3 regions of the Streptomyces sp. NPDC033180 genome follow, and region 1 is predicted to be linked to each of the others. Evidence: predicted binding sites of a transcription regulator. Region 1 holds the regulator's gene; each other region holds the start of a gene.
What was found. Region 1 encodes HrcA, which represses chaperone genes, less so after heat shock. Its sites were predicted from a motif close to TTNGCACTCNGNNNNNCNGAGTGCNAA; they were not measured.
Positions count from the first base shown of each region.

Region 2: groL (chaperonin GroEL) is a predicted target of HrcA. The motif match lies at 2,310-2,336, and genes of this name have one in related genera.
Region 3: groES (co-chaperone GroES) is a predicted target of HrcA. The motif match lies at 2,167-2,193, and genes of this name have one in related genera.

Region 1 covers NZ_JBVIPU010000001.1:956,039-960,032, forward strand. The annotation lists gene ACZ5WE_RS04375 (nitronate monooxygenase) at 1-659, opposite strand, end outside; gene dnaJ (molecular chaperone DnaJ) at 830-1,966, opposite strand; gene hrcA (heat-inducible transcriptional repressor HrcA) at 1,967-2,983, opposite strand; gene ACZ5WE_RS04390 (MBL fold metallo-hydrolase) at 3,185-3,928, shown strand; gene ACZ5WE_RS04395 (DUF3097 domain-containing protein) at 3,964-3,994, shown strand, end outside.
Region 2 covers NZ_JBVIPU010000022.1:37,713-41,706, reverse strand. The annotation lists gene ACZ5WE_RS36340 (esterase/lipase family protein) at 1-452, shown strand, start outside; gene groL (chaperonin GroEL) at 557-2,182, opposite strand; gene ACZ5WE_RS36330 (cold-shock protein) at 2,507-2,710, opposite strand; gene ACZ5WE_RS36325 (MoaD/ThiS family protein) at 3,134-3,409, opposite strand; gene thrC (threonine synthase) at 3,514-3,994, opposite strand, start outside.
Region 3 covers NZ_JBVIPU010000008.1:136,717-140,710, forward strand. The annotation lists gene ACZ5WE_RS22510 (THUMP-like domain-containing protein) at 1-809, opposite strand, end outside; gene ACZ5WE_RS22515 (polysaccharide deacetylase family protein) at 892-1,851, shown strand; gene groES (co-chaperone GroES) at 2,337-2,645, shown strand; gene groL (chaperonin GroEL) at 2,766-3,994, shown strand, end outside.

The sequences.
Region 1 (3,994 bases):
CCGCGCATCAGACCGCCGGCCGCGACGACCGGGATCTGCACGGTGTCGCGCACCTGCGCGATGAGCGAGAGGAGGCCGAGCCCGGCGCCGTCCGTCTCGGGGTTGTCGCGGTGCGTGCCCTGATGGCCGCCCGCCTCGATGCCCTGTACGCACACGGCGTCGGCACCCGACCACTGGGCGGTCTGCGCCTCTTCGGGCGAGGTGACGGTGACGACGGTGATCGTGCCGACCCGCGCGAAGGCGTCGAAGACGTCGCGGGTGGGGCAGCCGAAGGTGAACGACACCAGCGGCACCGGGTCCTCGACGAGGATCGCGAGCTTGGCGTCGTAACCGTCGTCGCGGCCACTGTCCGGATCGCCGAGCTGCGTCTCGTACCAGGCGGCCTCACCGGCGAGCTGGTTGCGGTAGACGTCGACGGCGGCGGCATCGGCGTACTCGGGCTGCGGCATGAAGAGGTTCACGCCGAACGGCCGGCTCGTGAGCCCCCGCAGCTGTTTGATCTCCTGGTACATCCCGTCGGCGGTTTTGTACCCGGCGGCGAGGAAACCGAGCCCTCCGGCCTCGGACACGGCCGCGGCGAGCTGGGGGCACGAGGCGCCGCCCGCCATGGGGGCCTGCACGATCGGAAGGCGGCAGAGATCGGTCAGTGCGGAGGACATGACCGCATCGTGCCATGCCCTGGGCGGGCGGCCGAATCGCCCCTTGCGCCGGGCCCGCGGGCGCCTGCGGCGGGCTACGGACTTTCCCGCCCACCCACCCGTCACCCCGCAGGAATCAACGGTGCTCCGGTGCCGGAGGGCAATCCCTCCGGCACCGGAGCACCAGAACCTCAGCGTCCGTTGAACGCGTCCTTAAGACGCGAGAACAAGCCCTGCTGCCCCGGCTGGAACTGCCCGGTGGGCCGCTCCTCGCCCCGCAGCACCGCAAGCTCCCGCAGGACCCGCTCCTGCTCCGCGTCCAGCTTGCTCGGTGTGAGGACCTCGACGTGCACGATGAGGTCACCTCGACCGCCGCCCCGCAGGTGCGTGATGCCCCTGCCGTGCAGCGGGACCGACTGGCCGGACTGCGTGCCCGGCCGGATGTCGACCTCCTCCAGTCCGTCCAGCGTCTCCAGGGGCACCTTGGTGCCCAGGGCCGCGGCCGTCATGGGGATGGTGACCGTGCAGTGCAGGTCGTCCCCGCGCCGCTGGAACACGGCGTGCGGCAGCTCGTGGATCTCCACGTACAGGTCGCCGGCGGGGCCGCCGCCGGGGCCGACCTCACCCTCGCCCGCGAGCTGGATCCGCGTGCCGTTGTCGACACCGGCGGGGATCTTCACGGTGAGCGTCCGCCGCGACCGGATGCGGCCGTCGCCGGCGCACTCCGGGCACGGGGTGGGCACGACCGTGCCGAAGCCCTGACACTGCGGGCACGGCCGCGACGTCATGACCTGGCCGAGGAAGGACCGCGTGACCTGCGACACCTCGCCGCGACCGCGGCACATGTCACACGTTTGAGCGGATGTCCCCGGCGCGGCACCTTCACCGCTGCAGGTCGTGCAGACGACCGCCGTGTCGACCTGTATGTCCTTGGTGGTCCCGAAGGCCGCCTCGTCCAGGTCGATCTCGAGCCGGATCATGGCGTCCTGGCCACGGCGCGTGCGCGACCGGGGGCCGCGCTGCGACGCCGTCCCGAAGAACGCGTCCATGATGTCCGAGAAGTTGCCGAAGCCACCGGCCCCGAAACCGCCCGCACCGCCGCCTGCCTGCTGGGACAGCGGGTCGCCGCCGAGGTCGTAGACCTGCTTCTTCTGCGGGTCCGACAACACCTCGTACGCGGCGTTGATCTCCTTGAAGCGCTCCTGAGTCTTCGGATCCGGATTCACGTCCGGGTGAAGCTCTCGCGCAAGCCTCCGGAAGGCCTTCTTGATCTCGTCCTGGGAAGCGTCGCGGCGCACGCCTAGTACGGCGTAGTAGTCCGTGGCCACTTACGACTCCGCCAGGATCTGTCCGACGTAACGTGCCACTGCGCGTACTGCTCCCATCGTTCCCGGATAGTCCATGCGGGTCGGGCCGACCACGCCGAGTTTGGCTACTGCCTCGCTGCCCGAACCGTAGCCGACGGAGACCACGGACGTGGAGCTGAGTCCCTCATGGGCGTTCTCGTGACCGATCCGTACGGTCATGCCCGAATCCGTGGCTTCGCCAAGCAACTTGAGCAGGACGACCTGCTCCTCAAGAGCCTCCAGGACGGGCCTGATGGTGAGGGGAAAGTCATGTCCGAAGCGGGTGAGATTGGCCGTTCCGCCGATCATCAGCCGCTCCTCGGTCTCCTCGACCAGGGTTTCGAGGAGGGTGGAGAGCACCGTCGCCACTGTGCCCCGGTCCTCCGCGTCGAAGGACTCCGTCATGTCCTGCACCAGCTGCGGCACGTCCGCGAAGCGGCGGCCCGCGACCCTGCTGTTGAGCCGCGCCCGCAGATCCGCGAGCGAGGTCTCACCGAACGGGGCGGGACAGTCGATCATGCGCTGCTCGACCCGGCCCGTGTCCGTGATCAGTACGAGCATCAGGCGGGCGGGAGCCAGTGAGAGCAGCTCCACGTGCCGCACCGTCGACCGCGTGAGGGACGGATACTGCACGACCGCGACCTGCCGGGTCAGCTGCGCGAGCAGCCGCACCGTGCGCGCCACGACGTCGTCGAGGTCGACGGCGCCGTCGAGGAAGTTCTGGATGGCCCTGCGCTCCGGCGCCGCCATCGGCTTGACTCCCGCGAGCTTGTCGACGAAGAGGCGGTACCCCTTGTCGGTCGGGATGCGCCCCGCACTCGTATGAGGCTGGGCGATGAACCCTTCCTCTTCCAGCGCCGCCATGTCGTTGCGGACCGTGGCCGGGGAGACCCCGAGGCTGTGCCGTTCGGTGAGCGCCTTGGAGCCGACGGGCTCCTCGGTGCCGACATAGTCGTGGACGATGGCGCGCAGCACCTCGAGCCTGCGTTCGTTCAGCATCCGCGCACACCTCCACCTCTTGCCCTGAAACCTGTCTGCTCTGCGGCCCCGCCTGGCACTCCCCTCGGGTGAGTGCCAGCCTGCGCCGCGCCCAGTGTACGGCCGTCAGGTACGACCCCGGCAAGGGCCGGACCCCCTATGTCGGTCCGACGGCCGAGGTGGCGGCTGCCGAGCCGCCCGTGCGGGGCTAGCGTCGACGTCATGGACGTGGCACTGGCTTGGGACGAGGCGGGTTGGGAGCGGCTCGCGCCGCATGCGGGGCGGCGGCGCCTGCCGGTCTGGGACTGCACGGCGGGTCTGGTGGTCGGCGGTGAATCGGCGCTGATGATCGAGGCGGGGGCGACCCTGCGCGAGGGGGCCGAGCTGCGGACCCAGGCGCGCGGCATTCTCGGCGGGGGCCGCCGGGTCACCCATCTCGCCCTGACGCACCCGCACTTCGACCATGTCCTTGGCGCCGCGGCGTTCGCGGGCGTGCAGGTGTACGGCGCGGTGGGCCTGGACGCGCTCCTCGCAAGGGGCCGCGACGAACTGCGCGACGACGCCGTGCGGCACGGGGTCGCGCCGGACGCCGCGGCGGAGGCCGCCGACCTGCTGGTGCGGCCGCACCACTCGGTGTGCGGGGAGTGGACGCTCGACCTGGGCGGCGGGGTACAGGTGCTCCTCGCGAACGTGGGCCCGGGACACTCGGGCCACGACCTGGCGGTCCTGGTGCCCGGCACCGCGCAGTCCCCGGAGATCGTCTTCTGCGGCGACCTGGTCGAGGAGTCGGGCGAACCGCAGGCCGGTCCTGACGCGGTCCCGGCGCGGTGGCCCGCCGCGCTCGACCGGCTGCTGGACCTGGGCGGCGAGGACGCGCTGTACGTGCCGGGGCACGGCGCGGTGGTCGATGCGGCATTTGTCCGTGCGCAACGCGCCACACTGGCGGCCCGCTTCGGCGTGTCGTAGCGAGCCTCCCCCCTCTTCTTCCTATCGTCGGGAAAATGCGCCAGTACTCCGCGGACCTGACCCCGC
Region 2 (3,994 bases), on a different contig from region 1:
GCATCACCCCCGGGCAGCGGGCGTTCCGCGGCAAGGGCCTTGCCATCACCGGCACCCACCTCTACACGCAGTCGGTGGGCGAGGACCAACTCGTCGCGCAGCTGCGGGTGGTGACCCTGCGCAAGCCGCAGATCCACACGTCCGGCATGCCCGAGATCGACGGCGCCCCCGGCGGCACCCTGGAGGGCTTCGGCATCCTCGCCGACGAGCTGAACAAGATCCCCGCCATCATCGGTCTCGGCTCCGAGGCCGAGATCCGCGAGCACTGCTTCGTACCCGCCGTGAGCGCGGTGGCCCTGCGCGACATCGACACCCACGAGAAGCTGCACGACCCGCTCCCGGAGCAGTCCGAGGACAGCGAGTTGGACGAGTACCTCTGCGCCACCCACAACGAGGCCCACACCCTGATCACGCAAGAACTCTGCACCTGGCTGCTCGACCGCCTGCCGTAGTCACGCACGGCTCCTGAAACGCCCGAGGGCGGCACCCCTTCGTGAGAAGGAGTGCCGCCCTCGGTTCGCGTGAAGCGATGAACCGCTGATCAACCAGAGGTCGATCAGAAGTCCATGTCACCGCCCGGCATGCCGCCGCCGGCCGGGGCAGCGCCCGCCTTCTCCGGCTTGTCGGCGATGACGGCCTCGGTGGTGAGGAACAGCGCGGCGATGGACGCGGCGTTCTGCAGGGCAGAGCGCGTGACCTTCGCCGGGTCGAGGATGCCCTCGGCGATCATGTCGACGTACTCACCGGTCGCGGCGTTCAGGCCGTGGCCGACGGTCAGGTTGCGCACCTTCTCGACGACGACACCACCCTCGAGGCCGGCGTTGACCGCGATCTGCTTCAGCGGGGCCTCAAGGGCCAGCTTCACAGCGGCGGCACCGGTGGCCTCGTCGCCCTCGAGCTCAAGCTTCTCGAAGACAGCGGCGGCCTGGATGAGGGCCACGCCACCACCGGCGACGATGCCCTCTTCGACGGCAGCCTTCGCGTTGCGAACGGCGTCCTCGATGCGGTGCTTGCGCTCCTTGAGCTCGACCTCGGTCGCGGCACCGGCCTTGATGACCGCAACACCGCCGGCGAGCTTCGCCAGGCGCTCCTGCAGCTTCTCGCGGTCGTAGTCGCTGTCCGAGTTCTCGATCTCGGCGCGGATCTGGTTGACGCGACCCTGGACCTGGTCGCTCTCACCGGAGCCGTCGACGATGGTCGTCTCGTCCTTGGTGATGACGACCTTGCGGGCGCGGCCGAGCAGGTCGAGACCGGCGTTCTCCAGCTTGAGGCCGACCTCCTCGGAGATGACGGTGCCACCGGTGAGGATGGCGATGTCGCCGAGCATGGCCTTGCGGCGGTCACCGAAGCCCGGGGCCTTGACGGCGACGGACTTGAACGTGCCACGGATCTTGTTGACGACCAGGGTCGACAGGGCCTCGCCCTCGACGTCCTCGGCGATGATCAGCAGCGGCTTGCCGGACTGCATGACCTTCTCGAGGAGCGGAAGGAGGTCCTTCACGTTCGAGATCTTCGAGTTCAGGATCAGGATGTACGGGTCGTCGAGCGACGACTCCATACGCTCCATGTCCGTGGCGAAGTACGCCGAGATGTAGCCCTTGTCGAAGCGCATGCCCTCGGTGAGCTCAAGCTCGAGCCCGAAGGTCTGCGACTCCTCGACCGTGATGACGCCTTCCTTGCCGACCTTGTCCATCGCCTCGGCGATGAGCTCGCCGATCTGGGTGTCGGCGGCGGAGATGGAGGCCGTCGAAGCGATCTGCTCCTTGGTCTCCACGTCCTTGGCCTGCTCGAGCAGGGCGCCCGAGACGGCCTCGACGGCCTTCTCGATGCCACGCTTGAGGGCCATCGGGTTGGCACCGGCGGCCACGTTGCGAAGGCCCTCGCGGACCAGCGCCTGCGCCAGGACGGTCGCGGTCGTCGTGCCGTCACCGGCGACGTCGTCCGTCTTCTTCGCGACCTCCTTGACCAGCTCGGCGCCGATCTTCTCGTACGGGTCCTCGAGCTCGATCTCCTTGGCGATGGAAACACCATCGTTGGTGATCGTGGGGGCGCCCCACTTCTTCTCGAGGACGACGTTGCGACCCTTGGGGCCCAGGGTCACCTTGACGGCGTCGGCGAGCTGGTTCATGCCGCGCTCGAGGCCGCGCCGTGCCTCCTCGTCGAACGCGATGATCTTGGCCATGTGAAGTGGTCCTCCCGGACAGGGGTGGCATGCTCCGGATCGCGCCAGTGCCCGCGACGGACGGCCTGCAAACCTTGTGGTTCCTTGCCCCACCCGGCCTGCGGGCCTCACCGACCCGATCCAAGTTCTGTCACTCTCACTCGGAGAGTGCTAAGCCCAATGATTAGCACTCGACCCCTACGAGTGCAAGCGCCTCTCACGGATCCCCGACGTACGAGGGGGCGCGCGCCCGGGGGTGTGCCACGGGACGCACGGGGGGCCCGCACCCCTGTCGGGATACGGGCCCCTCGTCGCTCTCTAAGTCGCTGGCCGATCGCGCCGAGATCAGACGGCGAGCTTGACCATGTCCGCCTGCGGACCCTTCTGGCCCTGCGAGATCTCGAACTCCACTCGCTGACCTTCTTCAAGGGTGCGGTAGCCGTCCATCTGAATCGCGCTGTAGTGGACGAAAACATCCGCACCACCGTCGACCGCGATGAAGCCGTACCCCTTCTCCGCGTTGAACCACTTGACGGTGCCCTGAGCCATGCCTAACTCCCCTATTACTGGCCCTTGCACGGGCCCGCACTTCGCGGACCCGGGTCAGACCTCACCCCCCCAATGGGTTGTGGAGGCGTGCGCCGGAACGCGTCGACCGCGGCTGAATGTATCTGTCCAACTGCCCTCTGCAACAGGTCAATCGGACGAGAATTCTGGGCACGCCTGATCGGTAATATGCGGAGAATTCGCCGGAGTTCAGGGCAAGTCGGGCCAGACAAATGCCACGGAGAGGGCAAATGGGCAGTGCACTTTGGCTACTTCTTGTCGCCCTCGGGGCGACTTCGTATATGCGCTCGGCACAAACAGGAAGCTCGCTTCCCAACTGTACCGCGCTCAATCACATGGAATTGCCCCCTCCACTTCTCTCGCGGAGGGGGCAATTCAGATTACGCAGGGTATTTCTTTAAAGAATCAACCACCCGCGACGGCGGGGATGATCGAGACCCCGGCACCGTCCGGCGTCGCGGTCTCAAGACCCTGCTCGAAGCGGACGTCGTCGTCGTTCACGTAGACGTTCACGAAGCGCCGCAGCTTGCCCTGGTCGTCCAGGACGCGCGCAGCGATACCGGTGTGGTTCTTCTCCAGGTCGGCGATGACCTCGGAGAGCGTCGCCCCCTCGGCGGCGACCTCGGACTGACCGCCGGTGTAGGTGCGAAGAATGGTGGGGATACGGACGTTGACGCTCATGGGATCACCTCGGTAGATCGAGAGGGCGCCCCATCAGGGGGCGCCCCGAAGGGGCGCGGGAACTGCGCGACCAGCCACGACGGTCCCGCAGACAACAGCGATGCCTACTTGGCAAGACCCGCGGAGCGGAACGCGTCAAGGCTGGGCTTGATCGTCGCGGTCGCCTGAGACCTCTCGGCAACGGCATCAAGCGTCTTGAGCCCATCGCCGGTGTTCAACACCACCGTGGTGAGGGAGGGATCAATGAGCCCCGCCTCGACCAGCTTCTTCGTGACGCCCACCGTCACACCCCCGGCGGTCTCCGCGAAGATCCCCTCGGTCCGAGCGAGCAGCTCGATCGCGTCCACGACCTGCTCGTCGTTCACGTCCTCGACGGCCCCGCCCGTGCGACGCGCGATGTCCAGGACGTACGGCCCGTCGGCGGGGTTGCCGATGGCGAGGGACTTGGCGATGGTGTCCGGCTTCTGCGGGCGCACGACGTCGTGGCCCGCCTTGAAGGCGGTCGACACCGGCGAGCAGCCCTCGGCCTGCGCACCGAAGATCTTGTAGGGCTTGTCCTCGACGAGCCCGAGCGCGATGAGCTCC
Region 3 (3,994 bases), on a different contig from region 1:
CACAGGAGGGCGCCCGAGGGCAGTAGCGTGGCGCGGTGCGAGGACGGGGTGTCCGTGCCGAACCACAGCACGGCCTCCTTCACGTCCCCGCCGTCCGAGATCCACTCCGCCGCGGCATCGGCGGGCACCGCCTCGTGCGGAATGCCGGGAGCGATCTTCAGTGCCGCGTGCGGGGCCTTGCGGGCGGCCTCGATCGCCCAGGAGAGGGGCGGGGAGTAGGCCTCGGGGTCGAAGATGCGGCCCCGCCCGCCGCGCCGCGCCGGGTCCACGAAGACCGCGTCGTACGTGGAGGTGTCGACCGCGGTGACATCGGCCTCGCGCACCTCGATGAGGTCCGCGAGCCCAAGGGCGTCCGCGTTCGCGCGCGCCACCGCGCAGGTCAGCGGGTCGCGGTCGACGGCGAGCACGGCGATCCCGGCGCGGGCGAGGGCGATCGCGTCGCCGCCGATGCCGCAGCAGAGGTCGGCCAGGGTGCGTACGCCGAGGGCCTTGAAGCTCTCGGCGCGGTGCACGGCCACGCTCGTACGGGTCGCCTGCTCGACGCCGTTCGGCGTGAAGAACATCCGCCCCGCGTCCTTCGCGCCGAACTTCGCCACCGCCCGCCTGCGCAGCCGCGCCTGCGCGAGCACCGCCGTGACCAGTTCCGCCGGGTGCTCGCGGCGCAGGCGGGTGGCGACGGCCAGCTCCCGGGCCGGGTCGGCCTCCCGCACCTCGTCGAGATCGAGCAGGGACCGGCCCTCGGGGGTGAGCAGCGCGGAGAAGGAGGCCAGGGCGGTCGAAGCGGGGTCGAGGTCGTTCACCCGGCCCATTGTGGGCCAGTCGGTGGATGGTGCGCGCCCGGCGGCAGTGTCGGCCGAGCGGCGGGGACGTGAGCTGCAAAGATCCGGCGCCATGCAACTAGTACGACAAAACGACAAATTCAGGGCGAGATGGAAGGGCAGAGGGCGGGGCGCGACCCGGGGCCGGGCGAGAGGCCGGGTGCGGGCCGGGGCCGCCGTGCTGACCGCCGCCGCGATCGTCTCCGGCTGCGCCTCGGGCGACGACGGCGGGGCGAACCCCGCCCCCGGTCAGCAGCGCCTGGACGCGCCGCCCGCCCGCGCCCTCGACTCCTACGCCCACAAACTCCGCGTCACCCAGGTCGCCCGCGCCGCCGCCGCGAAACGCTGGGGCCTGGCCAAGCCCCCGCTTGCCGCGCCGCCGGCCCCGGCCAGGAAGCCGGAGATCACCACCCGCAAGGGGTTCGAGGTGAAGGGGCAGGCGAGTCTGCCCCCGGTCTTCACGACCATCCCGACCAAGAAGAAGATCGTCTTCCTGACCATCGACGACGGCGCCGAGAAGGACCCGGCGCTGCTCAAGATGATGAGCGAACTGCAGATCCCGTACACCGCGTTCCTCAGCGACTATCTGGTCAAGGAGGACTACGGCTACTTCAAGAAGATGCAGTCCCGCGGGGTCGCGCTCAACAACCACACCCTGAACCACCCCTACCTGCCGGGACTCTCGTACAAGCAGCAGCGGCGCGAGATCTGCGGCATGCAGGACGTCATCCACAAGCGGTACGGCAAACGCCCCGAGCTCTTCCGGCCGCCGTACGGCAACTACAACGCGGACTCGCTGCGCGCCGCCAAGTCCTGCGGCATCAAGGCCGTCCCGCTGTGGGCGTCCGAAGCGTTCCCCAACCGTATGGACTGGCGCGAGTGGGACCGGGACCTGCACCCCGGCGACATCATCCTCACGCACTTCAGGGGGCGTGAGGACTGGAAGGGCACGATGCCCGACATGGTCCGCAAGGTCATGAAGACGGTCACCGACAAGGGGTACGCGGTGGCCAGGCTGGAGGACTACCTGTGACCGGGCGGGCGCGGGCGCGGCGGTTCCTCGTCGGCGCGCTCGCGGCAGGCGTGCTCGCGCCCGCACTGCTCACGGGGTGCGCACAGTCGGTGGACCCGATCGAGAGGCTGGGGAGGAAGGCGGCGGAGAAGGTCCCGCCGAGGAAACCCGGGGCCTCGCCCAGCTGTGCCCCACCTGCGGGGGCGCCGAGAACCGGGCGGCACACGGCTACGGAGACGCAGCCGCCCACTCCCGGGGAACGGTGCCCCGAGGGGCGCCGGGCCGCGTCCGAGCCCCCGCGGAGCAGTCCGTCCGGATAAGACCCGCGTCAGCGAATTAGCAGTCCGCTTGACCGAGTGCTAATCGTCGTCCTAGTCTCGGGCTTGGCACTCACCACTGGAGAGTGCCAACAGCGACGGGCAGGTCCGGCACCCGCGACGACGGATCCACCTGGTCGCCACCCCAGACTGTTAACCCCGTAGATCTCCGAAGGGGGAGACCGGATCGTGACGACCGCCAGCTCCAAGGTTGCCATTAAGCCGCTCGAGGACCGCATTGTGGTCCAGCCGCTCGACGCCGAGCAGACCACGGCCTCCGGCCTGGTCATCCCGGACACCGCGAAGGAGAAGCCCCAGGAGGGTGCTGTCCTCGCCGTGGGCCCGGGCCGCTTCGAGAACGGCGAGCGCCTGCCGCTCGACGTGAAGGTCGGCGATGTCGTGCTGTACAGCAAGTACGGCGGCACCGAGGTGAAGTACAACGGCGACGAGTACCTCGTCCTCTCGGCTCGCGACGTGCTCGCGATCGTCGAGAAGTAATTCACCCGCTTCACCAGTTTTGCTTTTGAGTTGCGCCCCTGGTCACCCCGCTGCTGATTGCCGGGCGGCGAGGGGCGCAGTTCGTTAAACCCGAGTTTTCGAGAGGGCTGAACCGCTCCCATGGCGAAGATCCTGAAGTTCGACGAGGACGCCCGTCGCGCCCTCGAGCGCGGCGTCAACAAGCTTGCCGACACGGTCAAGGTGACGATCGGCCCCCGCGGCCGCAACGTCGTCATCGACAAGAAGTTCGGCGCCCCCACCATCACCAACGACGGCGTCACCATCGCCCGTGAGGTCGAGGTCGAGGACCCGTACGAGAACCTCGGCGCGCAGCTCGTCAAGGAGGTGGCGACCAAGACCAACGACATCGCGGGTGACGGCACCACCACCGCGACCGTGCTCGCCCAGGCCCTGGTCAAGGAAGGCCTGCGCAACGTAGCCGCCGGCGCCTCCCCGGCCGCCCTGAAGAAGGGCATCGACGCCGCCGTCAAGGCCGTGTCCGAGGAGCTCCTCGCGACCGCGCGCCCGATCGACGACAAGGCCGACATCGCGGCCGTCGCCGGTCTCTCCGCCCAGGACCCGCAGGTCGGCGAGCTCATCGCCGAGGCGATGGACAAGGTCGGCAAGGACGGTGTCATCACCGTCGAGGAGTCCAACACCTTCGGTCTGGAGCTGGACTTCACCGAGGGCATGGCCTTCGACAAGGGCTACCTGTCCCCGTACATGGTGTCCGACCAGGAGCGTATGGAGGCCGTCCTCGACGACCCGTACATCCTGATCCACCAGGGCAAGATCTCCTCGATCCAGGACCTGCTCCCGCTGCTCGAGAAGGTCATCCAGACCAACGCCTCGAAGCCGCTCCTGATCATCGCCGAGGACGTCGAGGGCGAGGCCCTGTCGACCCTGGTCGTGAACAAGATCCGCGGCACCTTCAACGCCGTCGCGGTGAAGGCCCCCGGCTTCGGTGACCGTCGCAAGGCCATGCTCGGTGACCTCGCCACCCTCACCGGCGGCACCGTCATCGCCGAAGAGGTCGGCCTCAAGCTCGACCAGGTCGGTCTCGACGTGCTCGGCACCGCCCGCCGCGTGACCATCACCAAGGACGACACCACCGTGGTCGACGGCGGCGGCGACGCCTCCGAGGTCGCGGGCCGCGTCAACCAGATCAAGGCCGAGATCGAGTCCACGGACTCGGACTGGGACCGCGAGAAGCTGCAGGAGCGCCTGGCGAAGCTCGCCGGTGGCGTCTGCGTGATCAAGGTCGGCGCCGCGACCGAGGTCGAGCTCAAGGAGAAGAAGCACCGTCTGGAGGACGCCATCTCCGCGACCCGCGCCGCGGTCGAGGAGGG